Linked DNA regions of Thalassobaculum sp. OXR-137. The protein of the gene in region 2 interacts with the protein of the main gene of each other region in a pairwise test. Links are inferred from orthologs where the notes say so. Each region holds a gene or a part of one and is shown on either strand. Other genes may lie near its edges. The genes, in order: ctaD and T8K17_RS17130.

What was found.
Region 1: the proteins of T8K17_RS17130 (region 2) and ctaD interact in binary tests that used the Escherichia coli proteins (3 or more experiments, as listed by UniProt). The link is inferred for Thalassobaculum sp. OXR-137 from one-to-one orthologs.

Annotation. Positions count from the first base shown.
Region 1 is NZ_CP139715.1:1,253,177-1,263,432, reverse strand. The notes cover bases 5,176-8,128. They hold ctaD (cytochrome c oxidase subunit I), read right to left. Parts: upstream 7,492-8,128; coding sequence 5,860-7,491; downstream 5,176-5,859. Other genes in these bases: coxB (cytochrome c oxidase subunit II), read right to left, coding at 7,510-8,128; T8K17_RS05955 (heme o synthase), read right to left, coding at 5,176-5,847. Outside these bases: T8K17_RS05990 (NAD(P)-dependent oxidoreductase), read left to right, coding at 1-490; T8K17_RS05985 (carboxypeptidase M32), read right to left, coding at 666-2,162; T8K17_RS05980 (SURF1 family protein), read right to left, coding at 2,159-2,911; T8K17_RS05975 (DUF983 domain-containing protein), read right to left, coding at 2,944-3,294; T8K17_RS05970 (cytochrome c oxidase subunit 3), read right to left, coding at 3,322-4,107; T8K17_RS05965 (cytochrome c oxidase assembly protein), read right to left, coding at 4,151-4,765; T8K17_RS05960 (hypothetical protein), read right to left, coding at 4,769-4,921; more of T8K17_RS05955, read right to left, coding at 4,927-5,175; more of coxB, read right to left, coding at 8,129-8,364; metalloprotease TldD, read left to right, coding at 8,708-10,138. UniProt on the Escherichia coli protein: Cytochrome bo(3) ubiquinol oxidase is the terminal enzyme in the aerobic respiratory chain of E.coli that predominates when cells are grown at high aeration.
Region 2 is NZ_CP139715.1:3,700,145-3,710,401, reverse strand. What follows is about bases 5,322-8,275. They hold T8K17_RS17130 (aminotransferase), read right to left. Parts: upstream 7,414-8,275; coding sequence 6,229-7,413; downstream 5,322-6,228. Other genes in these bases: T8K17_RS17125 (LysR family transcriptional regulator), read right to left, coding at 7,501-8,275; T8K17_RS17140 (NAD(P)H-hydrate dehydratase), read right to left, coding at 5,322-5,952. Also shown: T8K17_RS17170 (EAL domain-containing protein), read left to right, coding at 1-316; T8K17_RS17165 (FAD-binding oxidoreductase), read left to right, coding at 386-1,684; gndA (NADP-dependent phosphogluconate dehydrogenase), read left to right, coding at 1,693-3,084; T8K17_RS17155 (gluconokinase), read left to right, coding at 3,081-3,602; T8K17_RS17150 (cyclic nucleotide-binding domain-containing protein), read left to right, coding at 3,686-4,078; T8K17_RS17145 (cyclic nucleotide-binding domain-containing protein), read left to right, coding at 4,201-4,632; more of T8K17_RS17140, read right to left, coding at 4,603-5,321; more of T8K17_RS17125, read right to left, coding at 8,276-8,394; T8K17_RS17120 (hypothetical protein), read left to right, coding at 8,576-8,776; T8K17_RS17115 (dienelactone hydrolase family protein), read right to left, coding at 8,881-9,633; T8K17_RS17110 (pyridoxal phosphate-dependent aminotransferase), read left to right, coding at 9,775-10,257. UniProt on the Escherichia coli protein: Shows aminotransferase activity with methionine and histidine as substrates, and to a lesser extent also with phenylalanine.

The DNA.
Region 1 (10,256 bases), 2.4 Mb from region 2 along the record:
CGGCCATGAGGACGACGTCACGCGGGTGCTGGAGCTGCGGAATTTCGGGCTCGACATGCGTGCGGTGCCGGGCGGCGTGGGTGCCGCGTCCGCCCTGAAGATGAGCTATGCGGCGGTCACCAAGGGGCTGACCGCGCTGGCGGTCCAGTCGCTCGCCTCGGCCAAGGCCTACGGGGTGGACAAGGAACTCGACGCCGAGATGGTGGCGAGCCTGCGGATGCTGCGCGAGCGCTTCGACCGCTCGCTGCCGGACATGGCGCCGAAGGCCTATCGCTGGGTCGGCGAGATGGAGGAGATCGCCCGCACCTTCAACGACGTGGGCCTCGACCCGCGGATCTTCATGGGCGCGGCGGAGACGTATCGGCTGGTGGCGGGGACCCAGCTCGGCAAGGAGGTGCCGGAGCGCCGCACCATCGGCTTCACCGCCGACGAGGTGTCCGAGATCATCGCCGGCGCGCTGGAGGCGGGGCTGCCGCAAAGCGGGGAGTGAGGTTGGGGGAGCGGCGGTCGCGTTCGGCCCTTCGACACGTCGCTGCGCTCCTGCTCAGGGCGAGGTCGGAGGGTTAGGGCGAAGTCAGAGAGAGTTGATCTTTGTGATGACCTCGCCCTGAGCAGCCCCGGATAACATTCGGGGCGTGTCGAAGGGCCGGGCCGTACAAAGCGCCCTACCCCTCCAGGTACCGCGCCTTCAGATGCGCCAGGAACGGGGCGGCGCTCAGTTCCGCGCCGGTGGCGGCCGTCAGGATCTCTTCGGTGCCCTTCGAGCTGGCCACGCCGTGCACGGTCTGCCGCAGCCAGCCGACCAGCGGCGTGAAGTCGCCCCGGCCGATTGCCTCGGGGATGCCGGGCTCGGCCCGCACCGCCGCCTGGAAGAGCTGGGCCGCCGCCATCGCTCCGAGCGTATAGGTCGGGAAATACCCGACCGCGCCGTCGTACCAGTGGATATCCTGCAGGCAGCCCCGCGCGTCGTCCGGCGGGGTCACGCCGAGCAGGTCCCGCATGCCTGCGTTCCACGCCCCGGGCAGGTCCGCGACCTCCAGATCGCCCGAGAGCATGGCGCGCTCCAGCCGGGTGCGCAGGATCACATGCAGCGGATAGGTCACCTCGTCGGCTTCCACGCGGATGAAGCTGCGCGCGACCCGGGTGTAGATCCGGCGCAGGTTCTCCGGCTCCCAGGCCGGACCGTCGGCGCCGAACGCCGTCCGCGCCCAGCCCGAGAGCAGGCCTAGGAAGGCGGGCGACCGGCAGGCCTGCATTTCCATCAGCAGGGACTGGCTCTCGTGCATCACCATGCCGCGGGCCTCGCCGACCGGCTGGCCGCGCCAGTCGGCGGGCAGGCCGCGCTCATACAGGGCGTGGCCGGTCTCGTGGATCACGCCCATGATGCCGTTGATGAAGCCGGTCTCGTCGTAGCGGGTGGTGACGCGCACGTCATCCGGCACGCCGCCGCAGAACGGGTGCAGCGTCTCGTCCAGACGGCCGTGGTTGAAGTCGAAGCCCAGGGTCTCCATCACCCGGCGCGACAGGATGCGCTGGGTCGCGACGGGGAACGGCCCCTCCGGCTGCACCGGATCGCCCTCGCGCGCCTGGCGCTCGAGCACCGCCTCGAGCAGCGGCGGCAGCTCGGCCTCCAGCTCGGCGAACAGCGCCTCGATCTTCGAGATCGATCCGCCCGGCTCGTACCCGTCCAGCAGCGCCTCGTAGGGCGTGGTTCCAAGGGCGTCGGCCTTGGCGGCCGCCTCCTCGCGGATCAGCCGGATCTGGTCGGCCATGGCGTCGCGGACGAGGGAGAAGTCGGCCTTGGCCCGGGCCTCGCGCCAGAGCGCCTCGCAGCGCGAACCGGCCCGCGACAGGGCCTCCACAAGGTCGGAGGACAGGGCCGTTGCATGGGCATGGGTACGGCGCATTTCGGCCAGGTTGGCCGCGCGCCAGCCGTCGACGCGCTCGCCCTGCGCCGCGGCCAGGTCGTCGACCACCGCCGGAGCGGTCAGCAGCTCGTGGCGCAGCACGGAGAGGGTGGCGAGCTGTTCGGCCCGCGCCTGGGCGCCCCCGGACGGCATCAGCACGTGCTGGTCCCAGCCGAGCATCCCGGCGGCACCCGACAGGGCGGAGAGCCGGCGGAAGCGGGTCTCAAGGGCGTCGGTCGCGGGGGTGGCGCTCATGCGCCCTCTCCATCCCGCTCGGCCCCGTCGCGCTCGGCCTTGTCCGCCTGGCGGTGCCAGACGATGTAGACGCCGATCAGGGTGGCGGCGAGCATGAACCAGGTGAGGGCGTATTGCAGGTGCTCGTTACGCACCGTCACATGCCGCTCCGCCCCGAAGGGAAGGACCGTCAGCTTGGGCTGCTCGGCGAGCTGGTCAATATAGTAGCCGGTTGCGACCGGGCCCTGGAGGCCCAGATGGGCGGCCATGGCTTCCGGCCGGACCGTGAACCAGACGTCGTTCTGCGGCTCGTTCTCCGGCACGAAGGTGCCCTTGATCCCGGATTGTACGATCACCCCGTCGATGGCGGCGGGCGCCGGGAGCAGGGTGTCGGGGCGGTCGGCCGGCCGGCGCTTATCCTCCGGGACCCACCCCCGGTTCACGAACACGGTCAAGCCGCCATCGGTCACGAACGGGGTGATGACGTGAAATCCGGCCGTGCCCTTGTAGGGCTTGCCGGTGATCTGCAGTTCCTTGTCGTGCAGGAAGCGGCCCGTCGCGGTCACCCGACGGTAGCGCCAGTCGCCCATGTCGGCCGGGGTCAGCGCCGGCGGCGGATCCGTCGGCTCGGCCGAGACCCGGGACTCGAACGCGTCGATCAGCTCGGTCTTCCAGGCGAGGCGCTGCAGTTGCCACACGCCCAGGGCCACCATCAGGACGACGGCGGGAACGGTGATGAGGGTCGGCCAGAGGCGCGGACGAAAGGCCATGATATCCCCAGGCCGCGGGGGTGCCGCGGCGGCTATTGGTCAGGCGTGCCGTGCCGGTATTCCAGCGCGACGACGACGCCCTTGAACGGTCTCAGAAGCAGGACGGTGCCGACGATCACGGCGACGGGCCACAGGGCCGCATGGACCCACATCGGTGGCGAAAACGCCGCTTCGACGATCCAGGCCAGCACCGACAGGATCGCTCCGAGGGCGAAGATCACGAAGACGGCCGGGCCGTCTCCGGAGCTGCGGGCCCGCAGCGGCTCGCCGCAGGCCTCGCATTTTTCGACGACGGTCAGATACCCGTCGAACAGTCGGCCCTTACCGCAGGCCGGGCATTTGCAGGACAGCCCGGTCGAGATCGGAGACGGGCCGGAGTCCATCGCTGCGCTCCCCTTCGGGGAACGGCCTCAGCCGCCCCACCAGTAGACGCAGATGAACAGGAACAGCCAGACCACGTCGACGAAGTGCCAGTACCAGGCCGCCGCCTCGAAGCCGAAATGGTGCTCCGGGGTGAAGTGGCCCTTGTAGGCACGGACCCAGCACACCGCCAGGAAGATGGTGCCGACGAGCACGTGGAAGCCGTGGAAGCCGGTCGCCATGTAGAAGGTCGAGGCATAGACCGTGTCGGTGAAGCCGAAGGCCGCGTGGCTGTACTCGTACGCCTGCAGGCAGGTGAACAGGAAGCCGAGGATCACGGTGATGCCAAGGCCCCAGAGCAGCTCCTTGCGGTTGTTCTGCAGCAGGGCCGCATGCGCCCAGGTGACCGTGGTGCCGGACAGCAGCAGGATCAGGGTGTTGATCAGCGGCAGGTCGAACGGATCGAAGGTCTGGATCCCCTCCGGCGGCCAGACGCCGGTGCGCGGATACAGCGCCATGTCGAAGAACGCCCAGAAGAACGCCAGGAAGAAGAACACTTCGGAGGTGATGAACAGCGCCATGCCGTAGCGCATGCCGATCTGCACGACCGGGGTGTGGTGCCCCTGCCACTGGGCCTCGCGGATGATGTCGCGCCACCAGAAGAACATGGTCGCGAGGATCAGCGCCAGGCCGACGACCATGATCGGAACGGCGAACTGCAGGTCGTGCATGTACATGACCCCGCCGACCGCGAGCACGAAGCCGGACGCGGCTCCCATGAACGGCCAGGGGCTCGGTTCCACCAGGTGGTAGGGATGTTGCTGTTCGTGTGCCATCGGTCCCCTCGTCTTCAGACCCTCCGCCGGAACTGGCGGTATGTTACTCTACGGACGGCGCCAGCGCGAGTTGCTGGGCCTTCGATTGATCCTCAGCCGGATAGAAGGTGTAGGACAGCGTGACCGTGGTCACCCCGTCCATCTTCGGATCCTTCAGGAGCTCCGGATCGAGAAAAAACTGCACCGGCATGTCGACCGTCTCGCCCGGCTTAAGCACCTGTTCGGTGAAGCAGAAGCAGGCGATCTTCATGAAATACGGCCCCGCCTTGTGCGGTGTCACGTTGAAGGCGGCGGTGCCGACGATCGGCGTGTCGCCGGTATTGGTCGCCCGATAGAAGGCGAGGTTCTCGACCCCGACCTCGACCTTCGTGGTCCGCGCCGCCGGCACGAATTTCCAGTCCAGCCCGTCGCGCACATTGCTGTCGAAGCGCACGGTGAAGGTCCGGTGCTCGGCCGAGGCGCCGGGCGCGGCGTCGGCCACCTGGGTGGTGCCGCCGAAACCGGTGACCTGGCAGAACAGGGTGTAGAGCGGGACGGCGGCGTAGGACACGCCGACCATGCCGGCCACGAGGCCGGCCAGACCCAGGCCGACGCGCAGGTTGGACCGCGCGGAGCGGGCGCTCCTGGAGGTGTCGTTGGTGTCGGTCGGTTCGGACATCGCTCAGCTCATCCGCAGGATGGTGACAACGAAGAACAGCACCGCAAGGCCCAGGATGGTGGCCAGGATCGCGATATTCTTGCCGCGGCGCTGCGCCCAGAGGTCCTCGGACTTGGTCGGCGCCGTCTGGTCCTGGTCGGTGCGGGGATCGCTCATCGCCGTCATCCCACGATCCAGTAGTCGGCCAGCAAGGCGCCGAACAGGGCGAACAGATACAGGATGGAATAGCCGAACAACAGCTTCGCCGGCTTCATGTCGTCCGTCCCGGCGCGCAGCACCTGCACCGCGCCGAGGATGAACAGCCCGCCCAGCACGATCGCGGCGACGCCGTAGACCGCACCGGCAGCACCCATGGCCCAGGGCACCAGGCCGAGGACGCCGAGCACGAGCGAATAGGACAGGATCTGGCGCTTGGTGGACAGCTCGCCGGAGACGACGGGCAGCATCGGCACGCCGGCGGCGGCGTACTCGCCGCGCTTCCACAGCGCCAGCGCCCAGAAATGCGGCGGGGTCCACACGAAGATGATGGCGAACAGGACGACGGAGAGCCACGACACGTCGCCGGTGGCCGCCGCCCAGCCGATGACCGGCGGAACCGCGCCGGCGGCACCGCCGATGACGATGTTCTGCGGCGTGCGGCGCTTCAGCCACATGGTGTAGACGAAGACGTAGAACCCGATGGTCGCGGCCAGCAGGACGGCCGCCAGGATGTTCACGGCCAGCGCCATCACCAGCACGGAGAACCCGGCGAGCACGACGCCGAAGGCCAGCGCCTCGTCGGCGTCGACCTTGCCGGACGGGATCGGCCGCTTGTCGGTGCGGCCCATGACCGCGTCGATGTCGCGGTCATACCACATGTTGATGGCGCCCGAGGCGCCCGCCCCGACGGCGATGCACAGGACCGCGATCATCGCCAGCACCGGATGGATGTCGCCCGGCGCGATGGCCAGGCCGACATAGCCGGTGAAGACGACGAGCGACATCACGCGCGGCTTGAGCAGCGCGATGTAGTCGCGGACCGAGGCCGTTCCCGAACTGGGAACGGCCTCGGCCGCAAGCGTCTGAGCCGTCAGGTCAGTCACCGAACGCTCCGCTCAATGGCCCTTGGAGGGGGCGATGCGGGGCAGCTCGTTGAAGGTGTGGAACGGCGGCGGGGAGCTGATCGTCCACTCCAGCGTCGTCGCACCTTCGCCCCACGGGTTCGCCTCGGCCTTGCGCTTGGCGCTGAAGGCCTCGATGACCACGACCACGAAGATCAGGGTGCCGATGCCGCCGATATACGAGCCGATCGAGGCCACGTAGTTCCAGCCCGCGAGCGCGTCCGGATAGTCGATGTAGCGCCGCGGCATGCCGGCCAGACCCAGGAAGTGCATCGGGAAGAACGTGAGGTTCACGCCGATGAAGGTAACCCAGAAATGGGCGCGGGCGAGCATCGAGTTGTAGGTGTAGCCGGTCATCTTCGGGAACCAGTAATAGAACCCGCAGAAGATGCCGAACACCGCACCCAGCGACAGCACGTAGTGGAAGTGCGCGATCACGTAGTAGGTGTTGTGCAGGGCGATATCGACGCCGGCATTGGCCAGCACCACGCCGGTCACGCCGCCGACGGTGAACAGGAAGATGAAGCCGACGGCCCAGATCATTGGCAGGCGGAACTCGATCGACCCGCCCCACATGGTGGCGATCCAGGAGAAGATCTTGATGCCCGTCGGTACCGCGATGACCATCGTCGCCGCGGTGAAGTAGGCCCGCGTGTCGACGTCGAGGCCCACCGTGTACATGTGATGCGCCCACACGACGAAGCCGACCACGCCGATCGCGACCATGGCGTAGGCCATGCCGAGATAGCCGAACACCGGCTTGCGCGAGAAGGTCGCGACCACCTGGCTGACGATGCCGAAGGCCGGCAGAATCATGATGTACACTTCGGGGTGACCGAAGAACCAGAACAGGTGCAGGAACAGCACCGGGTCGCCGCCGCCCGCCGGCTCGAAGAAGTGCGTGCCGAAGTTACGGTCGGTCAGCAGCATGGTGATGGCGCCGGCCAGAACCGGAACCGCCAGCAGCAGCAGGAAGGCCGTCACCAGCATGGCCCACACGAACAGCGGCATCTTGTGCAGCGTCATGCCCGGGGCGCGCATGTTGAAGATGGTGGTGATGAAGTTGGCGGCACCCAGGATCGAGCTGGCACCGGCGAGGTGCAGCGAGAAGATCGCGAGGTCCATGGACATGCCCGGCGTGCCGAGCTTGCCCGACAGCGGCGGATAGATCGTCCAGCCCGTGCCCACGCCGTCGGCGCCGCCCGTGCCCGGAACGAACATCGACAGGACCAGCAGCAGGAAGGCCGGGACGATCAGCCAGAAGCTGATGTTGTTCATCCGCGGGAAGGCCATGTCCGGCGCGCCGATCATCAGCGGCACGAACCAGTTGCCGAACCCGCCGATCAGCGCCGGCATGACCACGAAGAACACCATGATCAGGCCGTGGGCCGTCACGTAGACGTTCCAGGCGTTGCCGTCGGCCATGTACTGGACGCCCGGATCCTGGAGCTCCATGCGCATGTAGATCGAGATCGCACCGCCGAACAGGCCGGCGATCACCGCGAACACCAGGTAGAGAGTCCCGATGTCCTTGTGGTTGGTGGAGTACAACCACCGCTTAACGAAGCTGCTCGGCGCCCCGTGGTCGTCGTGACCGTGGTCGTGAGCGTGTTCAGCGCTTGCCATCTTGTTTGTCTCCACCGGTTAGTCGGCGATCGACGCGACCTTGGTCGCGCTCGGGTTCATCGCGAACTGTTCCTTGGCCTTCACGAGCCAGGCGTCGTAGTCCGCCTGTTCCATGGCCTCAACCACGATCGGCATCCGGGAATGGTCAATGCCGCAGATCTGGTTGCACTGGCCGTAATAGACGCCGGGCTTCTCGATCTGGAACCAGGTCTCGTTGATCCGGCCCGGCGTGCCGTAGACCTGCACCGTCAGGGCCGGAACGAAGAAGGAGTGCATCACGTCATAGGTCGTGACCAGAACCTGGACCGTGGCGCCGACCGGGACCACCAGACGGTTGTCCACGTCGAGCAGCCGCGTCTGGCCCTCTTTGATCTCCTCGTCCGGGATCAGATAGCTGTCGAAGGCGATCTCCTGGTCCGGATACGTGTAGTTCCAGTACCACTGATGCGCCTCGACCTTGATCGTCATGTCGGGATCGACCGCCTTGTCCTGCTTGTACAGAAGCGGGAAGGAGTAGAACGCGATCACCACCAGGATCAACGCCGGCAGACCCGTCCAGGCAACCTCCAACAGGGTGTTGTGGGTCGTCTTCGACGGGGTCGGGTTATTGCTTCGCTTGAAGCGGATGCACACATAGACCAGCAGCGCCAGCACGAAGAGGCTGATCAGCGTGATGATCACCAGCAGGATGTCGTGCAGTTGGTCCACATCGTGGCCCACCGGCGTGACATGTTCCTGCATGCCCAATTGCCAGGGCTGAGGCTGGGCGGCGGACGCGTCAAACGCCGCCACCGCAAGGATCGCCACCGCCGCCAAAATCGCGGCCCCGCCGCGCAAAGTGGCGCCGGTAACCCGCTTGAGGATCCGCTCCATCACTCGGTCATTCCCGTCGTCGTTGGTCCCTGAGCCACAGTCCCCCGGATTGCAGCGACGCCCTTATGGCACCATCCGCTCAACCGTGCAACGCGACCCTTCAGCACACCGGAGCAAGGCTAAATGCCCGCCCCGCCCCGGACAAGCGCGGGGGACGCGGCATTCGGTCGCGTAAACCCGTCGCTGCCGCCGCGCCCCGACGACCGGCATCCCGGATCCCAGGGGAACAACCAGCGGCACAAACGGCGGGTTCGGCGGCGACCGCCTCGACTTCCGTGGGCGGCGCGCCTATGTGAAGCTGATCGACCGACTGATGTCCACCCTATCGCGACGGAGCCGCCCCGTGTCCAATCTGGCCCTCACTGACGAGCTTTTCTTCGACCGAGCCGGCCTGGACAAGGGCCGCACGGAAGCCATCGTCGACGACGCCCTGAACGGCGCCGACGACGGCGAGCTGTTCCTGGAATACAGCCAGAGCGAAAGCCTGGCCTTCGATGACGGCCGCCTGAAGACGGCGAGTTTCGACACCACCCAGGGCTTCGGCCTGCGCGCCATCGCCGGCGAGGCCCGCGGCTTCGCCCATGCCGCCGACCTGTCCGAGGACGCGATCCGGCGCGCCGCCGACACCGTGCGCGCCGTCCATGCCGGCCATAACGGCAAGATGGACCTCGGCCCCAAGGGCACCAACAGCGCGCTCTACACCGCCGAGAACCCGCTACAGGGCTTCACCACCGAGGCGAAGATCGGCGTGCTGAAGGAGATCGACGCCTATGCCCGGGCGAAGGATCCGCGGGTGCGGCAGGTTTCCGCCACCCTGATCGGCTCCTGGCAGGCGGTGCAGATCCTGCGCGCCGGCGGCCAGCGCGTCGCCGATGTCCGCCCCCTGGTCCGCCTGAACGTCCAGGTCGTGGTCGGCGACGGCGACAAGATGGAGGCCGGCTATTACGGCTGCGGCGCCCGGGTCACCTTCGACCGCTACGTCGATCCCGAGACCTGGCAGCACGCGACGGACGAAGCGTTGCGCATCGCCCTGGTCAACCTCGGCGCGGTGGACGCCCCGGCCGGCGAGATGGAAGTGGTGCTCGGCCCGGGATGGCCCGGCGTCATGCTGCACGAGGCCGTCGGCCACGGCCTGGAGGGCGACTTCAACCGCAAGCTCACATCGACCTATTCCGGCATGATCGGCCAGCAGGTCGCCGCCAAGGGCGTCACCGTCATCGATGACGGCACCCTGCCCGACCGGCGCGGCTCGATCACCGTCGACGACGAGGGCACCCCGTCGAGCCGCAACGTGCTGATCGAGGACGGCATCCTGGTGGGCTACATGCAGGACCGCCAGAACGCCCGCCTGATGGGGGTTTCGCCGACCGGCAACGGCCGGCGCCAGTCCCATGCCCACCATCCGATGCCGCGCATGACCAACACCTACATGGCCGCCGGCACCGCCGATCCGGAGGAGATCCTGAAGTCGGTGAAGCGCGGACTCTATGCCGTGAACTTCGCCGGCGGGTCGGTGGACATCACCTCGGGCAAGTTCGTGTTCTCCATGAACGAGGCCTATCTGGTGGAGAACGGCAAGATCGGCCCGGCGGTGAAGGGTGCGACCCTGATCGGCAACGGCCCCGACGCCATGGGCAAGATCACCATGATCGGCAACGACATGAAGCTCGACGACGGCGTCGGCACCTGCGGCAAGGACGGCCAGGGCGTGCCCGTGGGCGTCGGCCAGCCGACCCTGAAGATGACCATCGCCGTCGGCGGCACCGCCGCCTGACCCGTGCCCGGCGGCCGGGTCAGCCCGGCCGCCGGACGCCTTTGCCGGTCCAAGACCTGCCGTTATCCAAGTCTCCGATCCAAGTCCTTGATCCAAGGCCTCGTCCGAATCGTAGGAC
Region 2 (10,257 bases):
CGATCTGGGCCTCACCGGATTCGGGGCGGGCGGCAACCCGATGCTGGCCCTGGCGCGCCAGCCGTTCGGCCACGTGATCCTGTCCACCCGCACCCTCGGCCCGCTGGACGAGAGCGTCTCCGCCGCCATCGCCTTCGCCCAGGCGCTCGGCCGCACCGTCGGCGCCGAGGGGGTGCAGACGGCCGAGGAGCTCGCGTTTCTGCGGGACTGCGGATGCACCACGGCGTCCGGCGCGATCTTCGGCGCGCCCCTGGACCCGGCGGCGGCCGAGGCCCTGTCGGCCGGATCCGCCGATCCCGCCATCCGCCGCGCCTGACCGGCATTCTCCATCGTTCATCACGCGCCCGCTCCCCGCTAAACTCCGCCGGCAAGGCAGGGAGGACGCATGCAATCGAACAGCACCGGGCTCGACGGGTATATCGACAGCTACTACAGCCGGACACGCGATGACGGTCCGCCCTTCCCCGCGCTGGACGGCGACCTGGACGTCGAGGTCTGCGTCGTCGGCGGCGGCATGGCGGGCGTCTCCACCGCCCTGGGCCTCGCCGAGCGCGGCAAATCGGTCGCGCTGGTCGAGGCGCGGCGGATCGGCTGGGGCGCGTCCGGGCGCAACGGCGGCTTCGTCGGCGCCGGCTTCTCACGGGGTCTGAGCGCGCTGATCTCGCGGGTCGGCAAGGAACACGCCCTGCGGCTCTACAAACTGAGCGAGATGGGTGTCGCCCTTGTGCGCAAGCGGGCCGATGCCATCGCCGGCGGCGTGGCGCCGATCGTCGACGGCCGCGTCACCTGTTCCTGGTTCGACGATCCGGACGGCGTGAAGCGCGAGGCCGACTGGATGAACGAACTGGTCGGCGCGAATATCGAGGTCTGGGACCGCGCGAAGGTCCGCTCGATCTGGCGCAGCCCGCGCTACTACGAGGGGATGTGGCGGCCCAAGGGCTTTACCTTCCACTCGCTGAACTTCACCCGTGGCAACGCGCGGCTGGCGGCCAATGCCGGCGCGCGGATCTTCGAGAACACGCCGGCGACCCTGATCGAACTCGGCCGCGACCCGAAGCTGGTCCACACCGCCACCGGCACGATCCGGGCCGAGCAGGTGGTCGTCTGCTGCTCGGGCTATATCGAGGGACTGGTGCCGCGCCTGTCGGCGGCGACCCTGCCGATCGGCACCTATGTGGTGCTGACCGAGCCGGTCGGCGACCGCCTGACCGAGGTCATGGGCCTGCCCAACGGGGTCGGCGACACCCGCTTCGCCAGCGACTACTACCGGCCCCTGCCCGACACCCGGATCCTGTGGGGCGGACGGATCAGCCGCTGGACCAACCCGTCCCATCTCTCCGACATCATGATGGCCGACCTGAAGAAGGTGTATCCGCAGCTCTCCGACCTGAAGGCAGAGGTCGCCTGGCCCGGCACCATGGGCTATGCCGCCCACAAGATGCCGCAGATCGGCCGCCTGCGCCCCGGCGTGTGGTACAGCCAGGGCTATGGCGGCCACGGCATGGCGACGACCACCATGGGCGGCGAGCTGGTCGCCTCCGCCATCGCCGAGGGCGACGACCGCTGGGAGCTGTTCAAGCCTTTCGGCCTCACCCCGGTGGGCGGACCGATCGGCGCCTGGTACGCCCAGATGGTCTATTGGGGATATCAGGCCCGCGACGCTTGGCGCGAGAGCCTGGGATAGGAACGGTCATGACGCAGAACATCGCCCCGCTGGGGATCATCGGCCTCGGCACCATGGGCCGGAACCTGGCGCTGAACCTGGCCGACCACGCCGTGCCCCTGGTGGCGTGGGAGCGCGACGGCGCCCTCGCCGCCAGAGCGCGCGCCGAGCTGCCCGACGGCACCATCTGGGCCGACGACGCGGCGGATCTCGCGCGCCGGCTCGCCAGTCCGCGGGCGGTGCTGCTGATGGTGACCGCCGGTGCCGCCGTGGACGCGGTGATTGCGGCCCTGCGCCCGCATCTGGAGGCGGGAGACGTCATCGTCGACGGCGGCAACACCGACGCCGTCGACACCGCGCGGCGTCAGGAGGCACTGGCGGCGGACGGCATCCACCTGATCGGCCTCGGCGTGTCCGGCGGCGAGGAAGGCGCGCGCCGAGGGCCCGCGCTGATGGCCGGCGGCGACGCCGCAGCCTGGGACCGGGTCGCGCCGACCCTGCAGGCGGTCGCGGCCCGGGCCGCCGACGGCACGCCGTGCTGCGACCGGCTTGGCGGCGGGGCCGCCGGACATTTCGTGAAGACCGTCCATAACGGCATCGAATACGCCGTCATGCAGGCCCTGGCCGAGGCCTACGACCTGATGCGTCATGGCCTGTCGATGGACGTGGACCGGATCGGTGAGACCTTCGCCACCTGGAACCGCGGCCCGGGCGGCGGGTATCTGGTGGAGATCGCCGCCGATGTGGTGCGCACCCGCGACAGCAACGGCGCACCGCTGCTGGACAAGGTGGTCGACCGCGCCGGCCAGAAGGGCACCGGCCGCTGGGCCTCCCTTGCGGCGCTGGACCTGGGCGTGGCCGCTCCGTCGATCGCCGAAGCCGTCTTCGCCCGCGCCGTCTCCGCCGCCCGCGACGAGCGGCAGGTACTGGCGGCAAAGGCACCGGAAGCGGTGCAGATCGACCCGGCCGATCTTGAGGCCGCCTTCCGCGCCGCCACCCTGCTCTCCTTCCTCCAGGGTTTCGTCCTGATCGCCGCTGCCGATGCGCGTGACGGCTGGAAGGTGGACCCGGTGGCGGTCGCGAAGGTTTGGCGGGCCGGCTGTATCCTGCGCGCTCCGCTGCTCGACCGGCTGGCCGAAGCCTTCGCCGGTCTGGCACCCGGCACCCATCCGCTGGCCGCCCCCTCCCTGCGTGCCGAGCTGGCCGAGACCCTGCCCGGTCTGCGCAGGACGGCGGCGGCGGGCATCGGCGCCGGCTACGCCGTCCCTGCCCTCACCTCTTCCCTGTCCTGGCATGACGGGATGGTGCGCGCCCGGGTGCCGGCCGACTTCCTGCAGGGCCTGCGCGACAAGTTCGGCGCCCATACCTTCGAGCGCCTCGACGCACCCGGCAACCACCACGCGGACTGGAGCGGCTCATGAGCGCCCCCATCGTCGTCGTCATGATGGGTGTGTCCGGGGTCGGCAAGACCACCATCGGCACCCTGCTGGCCGAGCGGCTGGGCTGGGGCTATGCGGAGGGGGACAGCTACCATCCGCCGGCCAATGTAGAGAAAATGCGGGCCGGTACGCCGCTGGACGACGCCGACCGCGGTCCCTGGCTGGCCGCCATCGCCGCCGATATCGACCGCTGGCGGGCAGCGGGCACCGGCATGGTCGTGTCCTGCTCGGCTCTGAAGCGGCGTTACCGGGCGATCCTGGTCGGCGACCGCGCCGACGTGCGGCTTGTCCGGCTGGCCGGCGACGAGGCGCTGATCCGCGCCAGGATGGAGAAGCGGGTCGACCACTACATGCCGACCAGCCTGCTGACCTCCCAGATCGCAACCCTGGAGCCACCCTCCGGCGACGAGGATGCGATCACGGTGGACGTCACCCGGCCGCCTGAACAGTGCGTCGACGACATCCTGGCGGAACTGGGCGGTGCCGACGCCTCCGGCTGAAATGCCGCATAGCGGGGCGCCCCCGCGACCACATCTGAGGTAGTGGGACACCGTGTCGCGTCCCGACCCGAGAGGAGGCTGCGGTGGCAGCGAAGACAGACAGCGGGCTGAAAGTCGCGAAGGTCTTTTACGAGGCCAACGAGACCCTGTTCTCTGAAGGAGAGCCGCCGACCGGGATCTTTCTGATCGAGGAAGGCGTCGTGGAGGTCTTCCGCGCCTCGGGCGCGCGGGTAAGCACCGTCGCCCGGCTGGGTAAGGGCGATGTCGTCGGCGAGCTGGCATTGATCGAAGGCATACCCCACACCCGCAGCGTCCGTGCCGTAACTCCCGTGGCGGCCCTCAAGGTCGACCCCGGTCAGCTCGACCAGAGCCTGGCGGAAAGCCCCGCCCTGATCCGCATGATCCTCAAGCGCGTGGTCCGCAAGCTGCACCGCACCAACGACGTCGCCTTCGGGCATACGAAGCGTCCGGCCTGATCCTCATTCGGGTTCTGAGCAGCCCTGCGCGGAGCCGATGGATTTAAAACGCATACTCACCGGGAACCCGGCTTCGCTGAGCGCGTAGTCCGGCCAGGGGCTCTAACCTTAGGAACACAGCGGTGCGATCCAACCAGGGCGAAGGCCTGACCGTCTCGAAGTACTACTTCGAGCCAAACGAATGCCTGTTCGAACAAGGAGATGCCGCCACCAGTCTGTTCCTCATCGAGGACGGGACGGTCGAGGTGTATCAGATTGCCGGCGCCCGTACGGTGTCCCTGGCCCGGCTCGGTCCGGGCGAGGTCGTCGGCGAGTTGGCCGTGATCGAGGGGGCGACGCACACCCGCGGCGCCCGCGCGATCTCGCCGGTCACCGCCCTGGAGGTGGCGCCGGACCAGATCGAGGCGGTGATGGACTCCAGCCATACCCTGACGAAGCTGCTGCTGAAACACGTGGTGCGGAAGCTGGATAAGACCACGGACATCGCCTTCGGCCAGCCGCAGATCGAGCATGCGCCGCGACCCTCAAAGGGCGTCGGCGAGATCCTCGGGTAGCAGCGCCGTCCCGCCCAGCCAGCGGGCCGCCTCGCGGTGGAACCAGGCACCGGCGCAGGCCGCCTCGAAGCCCGGCAGGCCGCGCGCCAGCAACGCGCCGATTGCGCCGGCCAGCACGTCTCCGGTGCCGCCGGTCGCCAGGGTTGCCGGCGCGCCGTCGAGGATCGCGCAGCGGCCGTCCGGGGCCGCCACCGTGCTGTCGGGCCCTTTGAGCAGAACCGTGTGGCCGCAGTTGGCCGCCGCCCGACTGACCGCCGCGATCCGGCCGATCTGGCGTGGGTCCAGCTTGGCAAAGAGCCGCGAGAACTCGCCACCATGGGGCGTCAGCACCGCCGGCCCGCCACGCGGCAGGCGTCCGCCGGCGAACAGCGAGAACACGTCGGCATCCAACACCGTCGGCACGACGCAGGCCATCGCAGCCTCCACCAGCCGTCTGGCATCGGCACCCCGTCCCAGACCCGGCCCGACGACGATGGCCGCCACCTTGCGGCCCGCCACGAAGGCTTCCAGGTCGTAGGGGATCTCCTGCACGATCAGTCCTGGCGCATCGCCGGCGATCAGAGGGACAGCCTCCTCGGGCGCGCAGACCGTCACCAGCCCCGCCCCCATATGCCGGGCCGAGCGGGCGGCCAGCCGCGCCGCGCCGGGCATGGCGCCGGCCAGCACCAGCACGTGGCCGCGAGTGTATTTGTGATCGTCCGGACCCGCCGGGGTCAGCAGCCCGTCCCAAAGCCGCGGCGAGATCATCCGCGCCGCCGGCTCGGTCAGCGCCGGAGCGGCCGGGTCGATGCCGATATCGACGACCCGGATGCCGCCGCACAGCCGGCCCCCCGGATGCAGCAGGTGGCCGGGTTTCAGACAGTGAAAGGTGACCGTCAGGTCGGCCGGACAGGCCGTGCCGAGGACCTGGCCGGTATCGCCGTGCACGCCGCTGGGCACGTCGACGGCGACGACCGTCAGCCCGCCGCCCGCCGACCGCGTGGCGGCCCGGTCCAGCACCTCGGCGGCCACGCCCTCGACCGGGCGGGTCAGTCCGGCGCCGAACAGCGCGTCCACGAAGATCTCGGCCGACTCGACGCGCTCCGCCGTCAGCATTTCGATCGGGCCGTCCCAATAGGCCGCCGCTTCCGCCGCATCGCCTGTCAGCCGGTCGCGGGCGCCGAGCAGCGCGACCGTGACCTCCCAGCCATGAGCGCGCAGGTCATGGGCGATGACGAACCCGTCGCCGCCGTTGTTGCCCGGTCCGCAGGCGACCAGCACCCGGCCCGGCCGAAAGGCCCGGCGGATACGGCGCGCCGCCCCCTGCCCCGCACGGAGCATGAGGGTGAACCCGGTCGTTCTCTTTTCAATGGTGAACCGATCGCAGGCGCCCATCTGCTCGCAGGAGAGCAGAGTATCGCGCGTCGTCGGACCCGTCTCTGTCGGCCATGTCATGCCGACAGTGTAGGGAATTGGGGCGAGTGATGGGACTCGAACCCACGGCCTCCAGAGCCACAATCTGGCGCTCTAACCACCTGAGCTACACCCGCCACCGGGCGCCGAACCATCTCGGCTCGGCGGAGGCGTTTGTTATTCCAGCCCCGCCCTGGCGTCAACCTAAATGCCGAGGCCGACCTCCTTCAAATACGTTCCCAGCTTCTCCACCGCCCCGTCGAGCACCGGGTCCTGCTTGGCGAAGCAGAAACGGATGTAGTTCCGCGGCGCGCTCTGCGGGTCGAGATAGAAGGCGGAGACCGGGACGGCGGCCACCCCGGCATCGGTCACCAGCCGGCGGCAGAACCCCTCGTCCGTCTCCGCGTCGTAGAGATGGGCGGCGACGTCGACGAACAGGAAATACGTGCCCTGGCAGGTCACCGGCGCCAGGCCGATGGAGGTCAGGCCCTCGGTCAGCCGGTCGCGGCGCCGCGCCATCTCGTCGCGCAGCCCGTCGAAATACGAATCGTCCTGGTTCAGCCCGAAGGCGACCGCGCGCTGCAGGTTCGGCGCGGTGGTGAAGACCAGGAACTGGTGCGCCTTGGAGATCGGTCCCAGCAAGTGCTCCGGCGCGGTGACGTAGCCGACCTTCCAGCCGGTCAGCGAGAAGGTCTTGCCGGCCGAGCCGATCCGCACGCAGCGCTCGCGCATGCCGTCCAGGGTCATCAGCGGGATATGCGGGCGGCCGTCGAAGGCCAGATGCTCGTAGGCCTCGTCGCACAGGGCGTAGGCGTCGTACTTCTGGCAGAGATCGGCGATCGCCGTCAGTTCCTCGCGGCTGTAGACCTTCGAGGCCGGGTTCTGCGGATCGTTGACCACGATCATCTTGGTGCGGTCGCTGAACGACGCCTCCAGGGCCTCCAGGTCGAGCTTCCATTCCGGCGGGGTCAGCCGCACCGGGCGCGGAATGCCGCCGGCCCGCCGGATCATCGGCAGATAGCAGTCGTAGAGCGGCTCGATGACGACGACCTCGTCGCCGGGCTCGATCAGCGCCAGGAAGCAGGCCGCCAGCGCCTCGGTGGCGCCGGTGGAGACCATGACCTCCTTCTGCCAGTCGACATCGAGGCCGTAGAACCGCTTGTTGTGGGCGGCGACCGCCTGGCGCAGCTCGGGCACGCCCATCATCGGCGGATACTGGTTCGGCGGGTCGTACAGCGCCTTGGAGGCCTGCTCCAGCACCGGGTCCGGGCCGCGGTCGTCGGGGAAGCCCTGGCCGAGATTGATCGCCTTGTGCTCGATGGCGAGCCGCGACATCACCTCGAACACCGTGGTGCCGTAGGAGGACAGGAGCGAATTGGCGGCCTTCATCGGGCGGTCCCCCGTGCGTCAATATGGGTCGCGCGGTTTAGCACCGGGGGACGCGGGCGGCAACGGGCCCCGGAGATCCCCGCACCGCTAGCGCACCGCCGCCTCCAGATACTCCACCAGCCGGGCCTCGGCGGCGGAGAATTCGTGGCCTTTGCGCCAGACCAGGCCAATCTCCATCGGCGGCGGCGCGTCGATGATCGGGACCCATTCCAGCCGGCCGCCATCCAGCGACCAGGGGCGGAACAGCATCTTTGACAGGATCGTCACCCCCTGCCCCGTGGCGACCATGCTGCGCAGCGCCTCCAGGGACGTGGTCTCGAACAGCACCTTGGGCTCCAGGCCGGAGGCGGCCAGGTATTCGCGGGACGAGCGGTCGGCCTCGTCGATCTGGTAGAGCACGTAGGGGTACTCGATCACGTCGGCCCGGCTGACCGTGTCGCGGCTCGCCAGCGGATGGTTTGTCGCCACCCAGGCGCCGCGCGGGCTCTGGAACAGGCCGCGATGCTCCAGGTCCGGGGCGTTCGACAGGTTGGAGGTCAGCAGCAGCGCGATATCCACCGTGCCGGACAGCACCTGCCGCTCCATCTCCTCGCGCTCGCGCTCCAGAAGCTGGACCTTCACGTTGGGGAACGCCCGCTGGAACCGGGCCAGCGGCGGCACCAGGAAGTAGCCGGCCCCGGCATTGGTCACCCCCAGCTTGACCGTTCCCTCCACGTCGGTGCGGTCCGGGTGCATGTCGGCGACCGCGTCGGCGACCGCCGCCTCGATGTTGCGGGCATGGGCGATGAAGTTCTGCCCCTCGCGGGTGAGCGCCACGCCGCCGACCCGGCGCTCGAACAGGGTGACGCCGAGCTGGTTCTCCAACTCCTTCACCGACAGGGTGATGGCCGACTGGGAGATCCCCAGATTGGTGGCGGCGGCGGAGACCTTCTCGGTCTCGGCGACGGCGAGGAAGTATCGGACCTGGCGCAGGGTGATCATCGGAAGCTCCTCTCGGCCCGCCCGTCACCCCCGATCCGGGTGCGGAGCATTATTGATTTTTCTAAATTCACTTCTTTGAATTACGAATTTGTCATTGTGCGTTGCGAAGACCATCTTGGTGATCAGCAACGAACGGCACCGGTACGGAACACGCCGCGTTGCCCCAGACAGGAGACACGCCATGACCACCCAGACGATCCAGATGCGCACCATCACCGAGCAAGACATCGCGCGCGGCATCGCTGCCGGTCGCCGGATGCGCGCGCTCGCGGTTCAGTCCGCGTTCCGCAGCGCTTACGCCGCGCTGACCAAGCCGGTCGTCTCGCTCTTCACCAACACCAAATCCGCCTCCCATGGCGGAGCCCATCCGGCAGCCGTTTAGTCCCTGCTTAACGGCTACCGAAAGAGCGGCGCCGCCCCCGCCCCGGGGCGGCGCCGTACTTGTTTCGGCACCTGGATAATTCATGCTGCATCGCAACATGAGTTTTATTCGAGAGTCCGGCGATAGAGCGCGATGAGACGCTCCCAATGCCGTTCGCCGGCCTGCTTGTCGTAGCACCAGCGGCTCGGGAACGCGAAGCCGTGATGGGTGCCCGGATGCACCTCCAGCTCCCCCTTCGCCCCTGACGCGTCGAACAGCCGCTTCAGCTCGGCCACCATGTCCGGCGGCGCCAGATCGTCGGTCTCCGCACAGCTTATATAGAGCTCGCCCTTGGCCTGGCCGAGGGTGGCGTGCGGACTTTCCACCGCGTCGCTGACGATCCACGTGCCGTAGAACGAGGCCGCCGCCGCCACCCGGTCGGGATAGCGGGCCGCCGCCGCCAGGGCATACGGCCCGCTCATGCAGTAGCCGTGCACGCCGACCGGCCCCGGCCGGGCGATGCCGGCCCTGTCGATATGGTCGAACATCACCTGCACATCGGACATCACCGGCGGAATCGTCATCTTGGTGCGTATCGCCCGCATGGCGGTGTGGTCGTCGCTGCCCGCGGTCAGGACATGCGGGCCGTATTTCGTGTCGCGGCCGGCGCGGTAGTACAAATTCGGCAGCAGCACGCAGTATCCGACCGTGGCCAGCCGCCGGGCCATGTCGTACAGCTCCTCGCGGATTCCCGGCGCATCCATCAGCATCAGCACGGCCGGATACGGGTCCCCGTTTTCCCTGGCGCGTTCCGGGCGGACGATAAAGGTCTCCATCGCCCCATCGGGGGTGGTGATGTCCTCGACGACTTCGATCATGTGCGGCTGTTTCCTCTGGATGGCAGACGTGTTTCTGTTGGATTTCGCTGTCTGGCGGTTTTCCGGCCGGCAGCGTATCACTGCCGCTCCGAGCGTCGCCAGAACGCACCTGAGACACGAACGATTTCGAGGAACCGCCCGATGCCCGCCATGCTCGCTGACCGGATGTCCGTTCTCGGCACCGAGACCGCCTTTGAAGTGCTCGCCCGCGCCAACGCGCTTGCCGCCTCCGGCAAGGACATCATCAACCTCGGCATCGGCCAGCCCGATTTCAAAACGCCGGAGCATATCGTGGAGGCCGGCATCAAGGCCCTGCGCGACGGCCATCACGGCTACACGCCGGCCGCCGGCATCCCGCAGCTCCGCCAGGCGGTGGCCCGCGACCTGAACACCCGCCACGGCGTCACCGTCGATCCGGACACGGTCATGATCATGCCGGGCGGCAAGCCGACCATGTTCTTCGCCTGCCTGATCTTCGGCCAGCCCGGCACCGAGATCCTGTATCCCAACCCCGGCTTCCCGATCTACGAGAGCTCGGTGAAGTTCTCCGGCGCCAAGCCGGTGCCGTACCGGCTGTCGGAAGAGAACGGCTTCGCCTTCTCCGCCGAGGAAATGCTGGCCAAG